DNA from 2 places in the Kitasatospora sp. NPDC043950 genome. Region 1 is predicted to be linked to the other one. Evidence: riboswitches for the same ligand, from Rfam matches in the RefSeq annotation. Region 1 holds a riboswitch; the other holds the start of a gene.
What was found. Region 1 has a riboswitch for cobalamin ahead of metE (5-methyltetrahydropteroyltriglutamate--homocysteine S-methyltransferase). Riboswitches for the same ligand answer to the same signal wherever they lie in the genome.
Positions count from the first base shown of each region.

Region 2: another riboswitch for cobalamin. It lies ahead of AC07BF_RS30470 (ABC transporter substrate-binding protein); the one in region 1 lies ahead of metE (5-methyltetrahydropteroyltriglutamate--homocysteine S-methyltransferase).

Region 1 is NZ_JBWKER010000003.1:108,145-114,339, reverse strand. Features, by position in the region: gene metF (methylenetetrahydrofolate reductase [NAD(P)H]) at 1-266, shown strand, start outside; gene metE (5-methyltetrahydropteroyltriglutamate--homocysteine S-methyltransferase) at 374-2,689, opposite strand; cobalamin riboswitch at 2,867-3,063, opposite strand; gene AC07BF_RS02725 (ECF transporter S component) at 3,106-3,975, opposite strand; gene AC07BF_RS02720 (ABC transporter ATP-binding protein) at 3,972-5,645, opposite strand; gene AC07BF_RS02715 (CbiQ family ECF transporter T component) at 5,642-6,195, opposite strand, start outside.
Region 2 is NZ_JBWKER010000056.1:39,162-45,356, reverse strand. Features, by position in the region: gene AC07BF_RS30490 (siderophore-interacting protein) at 1-750, opposite strand, end outside; gene AC07BF_RS30485 (hypothetical protein) at 1,154-1,648, opposite strand; partial or broken gene AC07BF_RS30480 (STAS domain-containing protein) at 1,813-2,010, shown strand; gene tkt (transketolase) at 2,074-4,302, opposite strand; cobalamin riboswitch at 4,849-5,053, shown strand; gene AC07BF_RS30470 (ABC transporter substrate-binding protein) at 5,176-6,120, shown strand.

The DNA of each region.
Region 1 (6,195 bases):
CGGAGATCATGCCGGTGACCAGTATCCGGTCACTTCGGAGGATTCCGGCACTGACCACCGCCGCCATTCCCGACGAGCTTTCCGAAAGCATGCTGAAGCAGCAGGACAACCCGAAGGCCGTCCGGTCGATCGGTATCGATCACGCCACCGGAATGTGCCGACGCCTGCTCTCCGAGGGAGTTCCCGGGCTGCATTTCATGACCATGAACTTCTCCACGGTGACGACGGAGATCTACCAGAACCTCGGGCTTCCCGGGTCCGGGTGAAACGGGCCGGGCCGCCGTTGCGGCAGCCCGCCCGGGGACGGTCCCGGGCCCACCCGGCCGGGCGCCGCACGGTGTGCGGGGCCCGGCCGGGGCGCGTCACCGGGGGGTCAGCCGGCGAGCTCCGCGCGCAGGTGGCGGGCGGCGCCGACGAGGCTGTCGAGCGAGGCGCGGGTCTCCGTCCAGCCGCGGGTCTTCAGGCCGCAGTCGGGGTTGACCCAGAGCCGCTCGGCGGGGATGGCCGCGAGGCCCGCGCGCAGCAGGGCGATGGCCTCGTCGGTGCTCGGGACGCGCGGGGAGTGGATGTCCCAGACGCCCGGGCCGACCTCGCGCGGGTAGCCGGCCCCGGCGAGTTCGCCGGCGACCTCCATGTGCGAGCGGGTGGCCTCCAGCGAGATGACGTCCGCGTCGAGTTCGTCGATCGCCGTCATGATCGCGCCGAACTCGGCGTAGCACATGTGGGTGTGGACCTGGGTGTCGGCCCGCACCCCGGAGGTGGCGAGGCGGAAGGACTCGGTCGCCCACGCCAGGTACGCCGGGCGGTCGGCGGCGCGCAGCGGCAGGGTCTCGCGCAGGGCCGGCTCGTCGACCTGGACGACGGCCGCGCCGGCGGCCTCCAGGTCCGTGACCTCGTCGCGCAGGGCGAGGGCGACCTGGCGGGCGGTGTCGCCGAGCGGCTGGTCGTCGCGGACGAAGGACCAGGCGAGCATCGTGACGGGGCCGGTGAGCATGCCCTTGACCGGGCGGTCGGTCAGGCCCTGCGCGTAGCCGAACCAGTCGACGGTCATCGGGTGCGGGCGGGAGATGTCCCCGGCCAGGACCGGCGGGCGCACGTACCGGGTGCCGTAGGACTGCACCCAGCCGTGCCGGGTGGCGAGGTAGCCGGTGAGCTGTTCGGCGAAGTACTGGACCATGTCGTTGCGCTCGGGCTCGCCGTGCACCAGGACGTCCAGTCCGGCCTTCTCCTGGAAGGCGATGACCTCCCGGACCTCCGCCTCGATGCGCTCGCGGTAGGCCGGGGCGTCGATCCGGCCCGCCGTGAGATCGGCCCGCGCGACCCGCAGTTCGGAGGTCTGCGGGAACGAGCCGATGGTGGTGGTCGGCAGCAGTGGCAGGCCGAGCCGGGCGCGCTGGGCCTCGGCCCGCTGCGGGTAGGCCTGGGCGCGGCGGGCGTCGTCGGCGGTGACGGCGGCGGTACGGGCGCGCACCGCCGGATCGTGGGTGATCGGCGAGTTGGCGCGCGAGGCGAGGTCGGCGCGGTTGGCGGCCAGGTCGGCGGCGATCGCCCCCGTGCCCTCGCGCAGGCCCCGGGCCAGCAGCGCCACCTCCCTGGCCTTCTGCTTGGCGAAGGCGAGCCAGCGCAGGATCTGCGGGTCGACGTCGCGTTCGGCGGCGGCGTCCAACGGCACGTGCAGGAGGGAGCAGGACGGCGCGACGTCGACCCGCTCGGCGAGGCCCAGCAGGGTCGCCAGGGTGGCCAGCGACTTCTCCAGGTCGTTGATCCAGATGTTGCGCCCGTCGACCACCCCGGCGACCAGCCGCTTGCCGGGCAGCCCGCCGACGGCGGCCAGATCATCCAGGTTCGCCGCGGCGGGCCCCGTGAAGTCCAGCGCCAGGCCCTCGACCGGGGCCTTGGCCAGCACCGGCAGGGCCTCACCCAGGCGGTCGAAGTAGCTCGCGACCAGCAGCTTCGGACGGTCCGCCAGGCCGCCCAGCTCACGGTAGGCGCGGGCGGCGGCGTTCAGCTCGGCCGGGGTGCGGTCCTGCACCAGCGCGGGCTCGTCCAGCTGCACCCACTCGGCGCCGGCCGCCTTCAGGTCCGCCAGCAGCTGCGCGTAGACGGGCAGCAGCCGGTCCAGCAGGGTGATCGGCTGGAAGTCCTCGGCGACACCGGGGGCGGGCTTGGCGAGCAGCAGGTAGGTGAGGGGGCCGACCAGCACGGGGCGTGCGGTGTGGCCGAGCGCCAGCGCCTCCCGGAACTCCCCGACGGCCTTGGCCGGGTCCGCGGTGAAGACGGTGTCCGGGCCGAGTTCGGGCACCAGGTAGTGGTAGTTGGTGTCGAACCACTTGGTCATCTCCAGCGGCGCGACCTCCTGGGTGCCGCGCGCCATGGCGAAGTAGCCGTCCAGCGCGTCCGCCTCGACGGCCGCCCGGTGGCGGGCCGGGATCGCGCCGACGGCGACCGTGGTGTCCAGTACGTGGTCGTAGAGCGAGAAGTCGCCGGTGGGCACTTCCGAGGCCCCGGCCTGGGCGAGCTGCGCCCAGTTCTCCCGGCGCAGGCCGACCGCCGTCTCCCGCAGGGCGTCGGCGGTGACCGTGCCCTTCCAGTAGCCCTCGATGGCCTTCTTCAGCTCCCGGCCCTGGCCCTGCCGGGGGTAGCCGTACACGGTGGCCCTGGTTGCCGCGGCTGCGGACTTCGTGGTCAAGGGACTCTCCTTCGCGAGTCTGGCTCCTCAAGTGCCCGGGGACGGGACGAGAGCGCGAAGGGATGACGAACCGGGCGGCGGCTCACGTCGACGCGTGTGCCCGATCCGCCTGGTATGGTCGCCGACCCGCCCACGAGGTCACCGGGATATCCGCACGCGGAACGGTCCGCGGGCGGGCAACGGGCAGGTCTTCGGACTCGTGGGCGCACCGGGCCTGTTGGCGTCCGGTACCTACTGGCCATCGCTTCCCAGACCCGTCCCGGGTCCAGTGCGTATGACGGCGGTCGTTCCCACTCACCGCTGCGGGGCAGTCCCGGATTCCCACCGGGTTCCCTCTTGCGACGTCCTGCCTGGCGGGCAGGACGAACCAGCTGCGTCGCCAGCTTAGGGGCAAACCGCCGGGGCCGACGCGGAATTCACGGAAGCCGTCCGCATGGTGAGACTCCCTCGCCGCTCGCGGAGCCGATGGCGGAGCCGTTCGCGGTGACTCGTCGACCGTCCGGGGCCTCGAAGCGCACCATGGGCTCGAAGTTGGCGCGGCGGGCCGCGCGGCGGAAGACGGTGAGGACGGCCGGGCCGACGACGAGCACGGCGGTGAAGGTGGTGACGGCACGGCCGGTGTCCCAGCCGAGCGAGGTGGCGAGGTCGAAGAGCAGGTAGCGGTGCCACTGCTCGGTGAAGGGCAGCCCCGGCAGGTAGGCGATGGAACTGTTCGGGTCGGTGGAGAACGGCCAGAAGGAGAGGTTGAGGAGGAAGCCGAAGAGGTACCCGGAGAACGCCCCGTACGCGGCCAGCATCGGGACCTCCCAGCGCCGCCGCCGGGTTCTCGGCAGGAGCCCGGCGAGCATGCCGACGAACGCGCAGCCGAACATCTGGTACGGCATCCAGGGGCCGACGCCGCCGGTGAGCAGCGCGGAGGCGAACAGCGAGGTGCAGCCGAGGGTGAAGCCGAAGCCCGGGCCGAAGACCCGGCCGGCCAGGACGAGGACGAAGAAGACCGTCTCCACTCCTGCGGTGCCGGCGCCGAGCGGGCGCAGCCCGGCGTTGACGGCGGACAGGACGCCGAGCATGGCGAGGGCCTTGGCGTCGATGCCGCCGGCCGCGATCTCCGCGATGACGACGGCGAGCACCAGGGCCAGCAGGGCGCCGAAGATCAGCGGCGGGGCGTAGGAGGAGCCGAACTTTCCGGGGGCGACGACGAACGGCCAGGTGAAGGCGACCAGGCCGATGAAGGCGGCCAGGGCCGCGACGACGCGGGCCCGGCCGGGGATCCGGACGGCGCTCACCGGGCGGCCTGCGCGGGCGCGAGGGCGGCGGCGACCTGTCGGGTGGTCAGGTAGGGCAGCGGGGCGAGGATCTTGGCGGTCTGGGGGGCGAAGGTGGGCGAGGCGACGATGACCTCGGCGGTGGGGCCGTCGGCGACGATCTCGCCCTCGGCCATCACCACCACCCGGTCGGCGGCGGCGGCGACGAACTCGACGTCGTGGGTGGAGACGACGACCGTACGGCCTTCGGCGGCGAGGGCGTCCACGATGCCGGTGAGCGCTTCCTTCCCGTGGTAGTCGAGCCCTCGGGTGGGTTCGTCCAGCAGCACCACCCGTGGCGCGGCGGCCAGTTGGATCGCCAGGACCAGGGCCAGCTTCTGGCCCTCGGAGAGGTCCCGGGGGTGGGTGCCGTCGGGGATCCCGGGGGCGAGCCGGTCGAGGATCTGCCTCGCGGTCGGGCCGGCTGTGGTCGGGCCGGCGACGGTCGAGCCGGCTGCGCGGCGGGCCTCCAGGTCGCTCTGGGCGAGTTCCTGGGCGACCGTCTCCAGGTACAGCAGGTCGGTCGGGGTCTGCGGGACGAGCCCGACGAGCTGCCGGGCCCTGGTCGCGGAGAGCCGCTTGGGGTCCGCGGCCGGCCCGCCGTCGGCTCCGAGGACCTGCACGCTGCCGCCCTGTCGCGGGCCCGAGCCCTGGAGGGCCCACAGGAGCGAGGACTTGCCCGAGCCGTTGCGCCCCATCAGCGCCGTGACCTCACCGGCCCGCAGGTCCAGCCCGACCTCCCGGACGGCGGCCACCGGCCCGTACCGGACGACCACCCCTCGGGCGTCCAGCACCCGTTCCCCCGCCACCGCTGCCCGGCGCGGCGGAGGAACGGGCACGTCGTTCAGCCGCTCCCGCAGCGGGGCGGCGGCGCGCCGGGCGTCCCGGACGGAGAGCGGCAGCGGCCGCCACCCGGCCAGCCGCCCGAGGTCGACGACCGGCGGCGCGATCGCGGTGCGCCGGAAGACCTCGGCGGGCGGCCCGTGCACGACCGTGCCGTCGCCGGGCAGGTAGGCGACGCGGTCGGCGTACTGGACGACCCGCTCCAGGCGGTGTTCGGCGAGCAGGACGGTGACGCCGAGGTCGTGGACCAGACGGGTGATGGCCGCGAGCACCTCCTCGGCGGCGGTCGGGTCGAGCGCCGAGGTCGGTTCGTCCAGGACCAGGACGCGCGGGTGCGCGGTGAGCACCGAGCCGATGGCGACGCGCTGTTGCTGGCCGCCGGAGAGATCGTGCAGGGCGCGGTGGCGCAGGTCGGCGAGGCCGAGCAGGTCGAGGGTCTCCTCGACACGCTTGCGCATCACCTCCGGCGGGACGGCCAACTGCTCCATGACGTAGGCCAGTTCCTCCTCCACCGTGTCGGTGGTGAAGCCGGCCAGCGGGTCCTGCCCCACCACGCCGACCACGTCGGCCAGTTCGCGAGGGGGGTGGTGCGCGGTGTCCCGGCCGTCCACGGTCACCCGGCCGCGCAGGGTGCCGCCGGTGAAGTGCGGCACGAGGCCGTTGACGGCGCCGAGCAGGGTCGACTTGCCGACGCCGGTGCGGCCGACCACCAGGCAGAGCTCGCCCTCCGGGATGTGCAGGTCGACGTCGCGCAGGACGGGGGCGGTCTCGCCGTCGTACACCACGCCGACCTGGTCGAATCGGATCACGTGCTCACCTCGGGGGTCGTGCGGTCGGCGCCGGTGCGGCGGGTCCCGGCGGCGGGCTCCGGGGTACGTCCGGGCTCCGGGGTACGTCCGGGCGGAGGCGCGATGACCCCGGCGGCGCCGGCCAGCAGCAGGGCGAGCACCGGGACGAGCGGCAGGCTCGGCCAACTGAGCGGGTAGAGCGAGGGGTTGAGATCGGTGGCGGCGTAGCCGACGGTGGCGAACAGCAGGACGGCGGCGGTCACCCCGCAGCCCGCGACGCCCCACTCGGCGGCCCGCCAGCGGTCCGGCCGGTAGGTGGTGCGCCGTACGCGCCGGCCGCCGAGGATCAGCCCCGCCACGCAGAGCAGGGCGCCCGCGAGGAAGGCGGGAAGTCCCAGGGCAGCGGGGGCGGTTCCGTCCAGGAGCCCGTACACCCCGGCGCACAGGCCGCACATGCCGAGCAGCATCAGGGCGCCGGTGATGCGGCGGGAGCGGCGGGTCGCGGTGCCGGAGCGGCCGTAGCCGCGCGAGTCCATCGCGGCGGCCAGGTGCAGCGAACGCTCCAGCGCGT
Region 2 (6,195 bases), on a different contig from region 1:
GCCCGAGACCGACAGCCGCTCGCGCGGGATGCCTCGCTCCACGCGCAGCAGGCGCCGCAGTTCCTTCACGAAGCCCGCCTCACCGTGCACGAACGCGGATGCCGTGCCGGCGGGGAATTCCAGCGCGCCCACCGCCTCGACCAGCGCCTCGCCCACCGGGCGGGCGCCGCGGTGCAGCCAGCTGATCTCGGCCCCGGAGGGCGAGACGATCTTCTGCTCCTCCGCGGCGTCCGCGACCTCGACGAAGGCGTGCACCACGGCATCGGCCGGCATCCGCTCCAGCGCCGCGGCGATCGCGGGCAGCCCGCTCTCGTCGCCCACCAGCAGGTGCCAGTCGGCGCTCGCGTCGGGGGCGTAGCCGCCGCCGGGGCCCAGGAAGCGCACCGTCTCGCCGGGCTGTGCGCGGGCCGCCCACGGCCCGGCCAGGCCCTCGTCACCGTGCACCACGAAGTCGATGGTCAGCTCGCGCAGGGCCGGGTCCCAGGCCCGCACGGTGTACGTCCGGGTGATCGGCCGCTGCTCGGGCGGGAACTCCTCGCGGATCCGCGCCATGTCGAAGGGCTCCGGGTAGCTCACGCCCTCGGGTGCGAAGAGCACCTTGACGTAGTGGTCGGTGAACTCGGTGGCGTCGAAGTCCTCCAACCCCGCACCGCCGAGGACCAGGCGCACCATGTGCGGTGTGATCCGCTCGGTGCGCAGCACCTGTGCTTCACGGGCCTGCGGTGTCCGGCGGGTCGGTTGGTCTGCCATGGTGCCCCCCTGGGCTGTGTGGTCGCGCTTCTTGGTTAGGCTTGCCTAAGTTAGCACCCTTGAGGCGGTGCTCGACCCAGGGACGGCAGCCGATCCCCATTCCGCCCACGACCGGGAACGTGACGCCCCGGCAGCCCTGCTGCGGCTCGCGGACGCGACAAGGTCGCACGGAGCCCCCGCGACCGGTTCGGCGCAGCCAGACCGCGCCGCGCGCCGCCCGGGAGCCGACGACCGAGGTCGCCGCCTGCAGAGCGGCCGCGCCGCACTCCCCGGACCGATCCGGCACCGCAACCCGCTCGGGAGGATAGGGAGCGGGCGGCCGGTCAGGACGCCGGTACGATTTCGGCCGCCCTGCCGGAGGCACTCGTGGTTCAGGTGGCGGGCGACCGGGTGGGGTCGGGCCTCAGGCGCGCCGCACCACGAAGGTGACCTCCGCGTTGTTCCCCCCGCCGCCGATCACCTGGCAGGTGAGACCCGCACCGACAGTGCACTCGTTGACGTTCGACCCGGCGTAGGGGTTGCTCCAGTGGATCAACCCGCTCCAGGTGTCCACGCCGAAGCCGATCTGCCCCTCGGTGCCCGTCAGGAACCCGCACGACTCGGTCTTCCAGCTGGGGGCCACGTTCGGCAGGATGTAGCTCGGGGGCAGAGGACTGCCGGCGCTCCAGCACCCGTGGGCCAGGGTGGCCGAGCCGAGGTAGAGCATGCTGCCGGTCTGGTTCGACAGGGTGACCTGGGTGCTGCGCACCGCGTAGGCGGCGGACGCCACTGGGGCGGCCGACCGCGTCGTTCCGGCGGAGGGGCCGGCGGCCTGCGCCGCGGGAGCCAGGGCCAAGCCGGCGCTCAGCGCCAGGACGGCGGTCAGTACGGAGGACTGGACAACACGCTTGGAGGTCATGGCAGCCAACTCTCTATCGGAGGATGGTCAGGTACATGCCTCAACGGGATGGCGGACCTCGTTGGTTCACCAACCGCCACGACGTGCGGGAATGAGGGCTTGTGTGAGGTTGCGACCAGTCCTGTGGTTCCACCCTCCTCCGAGGGCGGAACAGCGAGACCGGTCTGGAGTTCTGCGACTCCAGCGGCATCACCGCTCTGCTGGCCGTCCGCAACGTGGCCGCCGAACAGGGCGCCGACATGGCCTTGGCCGCGGTCCCAGCCAACACCATCAGGATTCTGCACATCGTCGGACTGGACCGGGTCTTCGCCCTCCACCCCGACGTCTCGGCGGCCACCGCCACCAGCCCCACGGCACTCTGATGACAAGGAGCGTGCCAACGGTGCCGGGCCGCGCGAAGCGGACATCGGCCTCCTGCCCACCGTTCAAGTGTCGGAGCGGCTGAGGTCCCCGGTGCCACCTGTGGTCGGGGTGGAGGTCTGCTGGTGGCCGCCGGGACGCGGTGCCCGCCGGGTGTCGAGGATGCTGTCGCGGGCGGCTGCGGCGACCGCCTGGGGGGTGATGCCGAACTCGGTGTACAGGCGCTGGTAGTCGGCGGACGCGCCGTAGTGCTCCAGGCTGACGATCCGTCCGGCGTCGCCCACCATCTCCCGCCAGCCCTGTCCGATGGCGGCCTCGACGCTCACCCGAGCCCGTACGTCCAGGGGCAGGACCTGGTCCTGGTAGTCCTGGGGCTGGGCGGCGAACCACTCCCGGCAGGGCATCGACACCACCCGCACCGCGAGTCCCCCGGCCGCCAGCAGGGTGCGGGCCTCCAGGGCGAGGTGCACCTCGGAGCCCGTCGCGATGAGGATGACGTCCGGCGTCGCGCCGCCCGGAGCCTCGGCCAGGACGTACCCGCCCCGAGCCGCTTCCCGTGCGGGGGCGAACTCGCCGCTGTCGCGGTCGAGGACGGGCAGGTTCTGGCGACTGAGGACCAGTCCGGCCGGGCGGTCGCGGTGTTCGAGGACGGTGCGCCAGCACGCGGTGGTTTCGTTGGCGTCGGCTGGGCGCACGACGTCCAGACCGGGGATGGCACGCAGTGCGGCCAGGTGTTCGACGGGCTGGTGGGTGGGGCCGTCCTCGCCCAGGCCGATGGAGTCGTGGGTCCAGACGTACGTGACCGGCAGTCGCATCAGAGCGGCCAGCCGGACGGCGGGGCGCATGTAGTCGGAGAAGGTCAGGAACGTGCCGCCGTAGGGGCGGGTCAGACCCTGCAGGGCGATGCCGTTGAGGATCGCGCCCATGGCGTGTTCACGGATGCCGAAGTGCAGGGTGCGCCCGTAGGGGCCGCCCTTCCAGTTCTTTGTCTGGCGGTCGGTGGGGACGAAGGACGGCTGGCCGACCATGGTGGTGATGTTGCTGCCGGCCAGGTCGGCGGAGCCGCCCCACAGCTCGGGCAGGACCGGGGCCAGTGCGGTGAGGACCTCGCCCGAGGCGGCGCGGGTGGCCATGCCCTTGGCGTCGGGGGGAAAGGTCGGCAGGACGTCCGCCCAACCGTCGGGCAGCCGCTGCTCCCGCAGTCGGTCCAGCAGGACGGCGCGCTCGGGGTTCGCCGTGCGCCAGGCCGCGAACCTCTCGTCCCACTCGGCGTGCACCTGCCGGCCGCGGTCGGCGGCCTCGCGTGTGCGGCCCAGGACGTCCTCCTCGACGATGAAGTGCTCTTCGGGGTCGAAGCCCAGCAGCCGCTTGGTGGCGGCGACCTCGTCCTCGCCCAGCGCGGATCCGTGGGCCTTGCCGCTGTCCTGCTTGGTCGGGGCGGGCCAGCCGATCACGGTGCGCAGCATGATCAGCGAAGGGCGGCCGGTCTCCTGCCGGGCGGCGCGGGTGGCCGCCAGGAGCACGTCGACGTCCTCGACGTAGCGGCCGGTGCGCGTCCAGTCCACGGTCTGCACGTGCCAGCCGTAGGCGGCGTAGCGGGCCGGGACGTCCTCGCTGAAGGAGATGTCGGTGTCGTCCTCGATGGAGATGTGGTTGGAGTCGTAGAAGACGATGAGGTCGCCGAGTTCCTGGTGCCCTGCCAGGGAGGCGGCCTCGCCGGTGACGCCTTCCATCATGTCTCCGTCGGAGGCGATCACGTAGACGTGATGGTCGAAGAGGCTGGTGCCCGCTTCGGCGTCCGGGTCGAGGAGACCACGTTCGCGGCGGGCGGCCATCGCCATGCCCACCGCGCTGGCCAGGCCCTGGCCCAGCGGGCCGGTGGTGATCTCCACGCCGGGGGTGTGCCGGTGTTCGGGGTGCCCGGGGGTGGCGGAGCCCCAGGTCCGGTAAGCCTGCAGGTCCGAGAGTTCCAGGCCGTAGCCGGCCAGGTAGAGCTGGATGTAGAGGGTCAGGCTGGAGTGGCCGCAGGAGAGCACGAAGCGGTCCCGTCCCAGCCACCGGTCGTCGCCGGGGTCGTGGCGCATGACGTTCTGGAACAGCAGGTACGCCAGTGGGGCCAGGCTCATCGCGGTGCCCGGATGGCCGTTGCCGACCTTCTGCACCGCGTCGGCGGCCAGCAGCCGCACGGTGTCCACCGCCCGCGCGTCGACCTCGTCCCACCCTGTCCGCCCTGCCACCGGATCCGCGAGGGATTCGTCGCGCCGCGCGGTAGCGTCGTTCTGGTCGTTCGCCATGCCGTTGCTCCTTCGTCTCGGCTTGTCGTCCATCGTTCCTCCGGCACTGGGCGGGCACGACCGCCGGGCCGTCGCCCGCGTGATTGCTGGTGATGTACGAACTATCCCCAGGGGTGGCGCTCTGTCCGGCACGACACACCCTTTCGGTGAGCCGCTCCGCCTCGTCGCTTGCCCCCGAAGTGGGGGAACACACCCCTGACCACCCGTCGCAGGTCCGCGGGAGGGCGTGCGCGGGCCCCCCTTCGACGGCCCGGTGCCTCCGCCGCCGAGCAGGGTCGGTGACGGCGTGCTCGATCCGCTCGACGCCGACGACCAGCCGCGTCTCCGCCCGCCGGCCGAGTGGCGGCGCCCTACTTCCCCGTCACGTGCCCGGACGAGGTCCTGGACCACCACCTGCGGCACTACGCCGTCGAGTTCAGGAACTGGATCGTCGCCGCCCGCACCTGAGACCCCCGACCGGGCCCCGTGGCCGATCCCTCCCGCAACCCCAGGAACGGTCCAGACGACCATCCCACGGGCTGGCCAGCACCGACCTGACCACGCCTGATACCTTGCCATCGCCGTGGTGTACGGGAAACCGGTCTGAGTCCGGTGCGGCCCTCGCCACTGTTGCCGCGGAGTTCCGCGGCCCTCGCTGACCGGCTTTTCCAGCGGTCAGGGCCACTGGGCGGGTTGGAAGAGCCGTCCGGGAAGGTCGGCCGCGGCGCGTTGATGCGGAAGCCAGGAGACCGGCCACGGCGCTACATGTTCCACGAGGGTTTTGGAGAACACGTGCCCAGCGGTCTGCCGTATCCGTTCCGTTCCATATGTTCCGTACGTCCCACAGGTCCGATACGTGTCGGCCGGGCGGTCGCGGCCTTCCTGTTCATCGGCATGCTCGGAGCTTGCACGGGCGCCCCCGCGCCCACCACGTCCGGCGGGACGACCGGAACTGCCGCGCCGGTCAGCGTCGACAATTGCGGGTCCACCGTGACGGTCGGCGCGCCGCCCGACCGGCTGGTGACGCTCAACGAGGGTGCCACCGAGGTGGCCCTGGCCCTCGGCCTGCAGTCCCGCATGGCCGGTACCGCCTACCTCGACGATTCCATCCCGGAGAAGTGGAAGGCGGCCTACGACTCCGTCCCGGTGCTCTCCAAGGACTACCCGACGAAGGAGAAGCTCCTCGCGGCCCGTCCCGACTTCCTGTACGCCTCCTACTCCAGCGCGTTCACCGACAAGGTCGCGGGCACCCGGGGGGAACTGCGCGGCCAGGGCATCCTGTCGTACCTGTCCCCGTTCGGCTGCTCGGACAAGAGCCAGGTGCCGCCGACGACCTGGCAGGCGGTGTGGGGCGAACTGAACGACGTCGCCAAGGTCTTCGGTGTCACGGAGCGGGCCGCCGCGATCCAGCAGCAACAGGAGCAGCAGCTGGCCGAGTTCACGGCGACGGCCGCGGGCAAGGGCTTGAAGGTCCTGTGGTACGACTCGGACACCAAGGCGCCGTTCGTCGGGGCCGGCCACGGCGGACCTCAACTCGTTCTCAATGCCGTGGGCGCCCGCAACGTCTTCGGGGACCTGTCCGGTGGCTGGCAGAACGTGAGCTGGGAGAAGGTCGTCGCGGCGGACCCGGACGCCATCGTGGTCGCGGACGCCGGCTGGGACACGGCCCAGTCCAAGATCGACTACTTGGAGAACGACCCGGTGCTGAGCAAGCTCACCGCCGTGCAGCGCAAGGCTTTCGTGGTGGTGCCGTTCTCGGAGTCGACTCCCGGCGTGCTGCTCGCCGACGGTGCCGCCCGGGTGTCCGCGGGACTGGGCCGACTGCACCCGGGTTCATGACCGCGCCCCACCCCGGGGGGGGGGGGGGGGAGGGGTGGGGGGGGGGGGGGGGGGGGGGGGGGGGGGGGGGGGGGG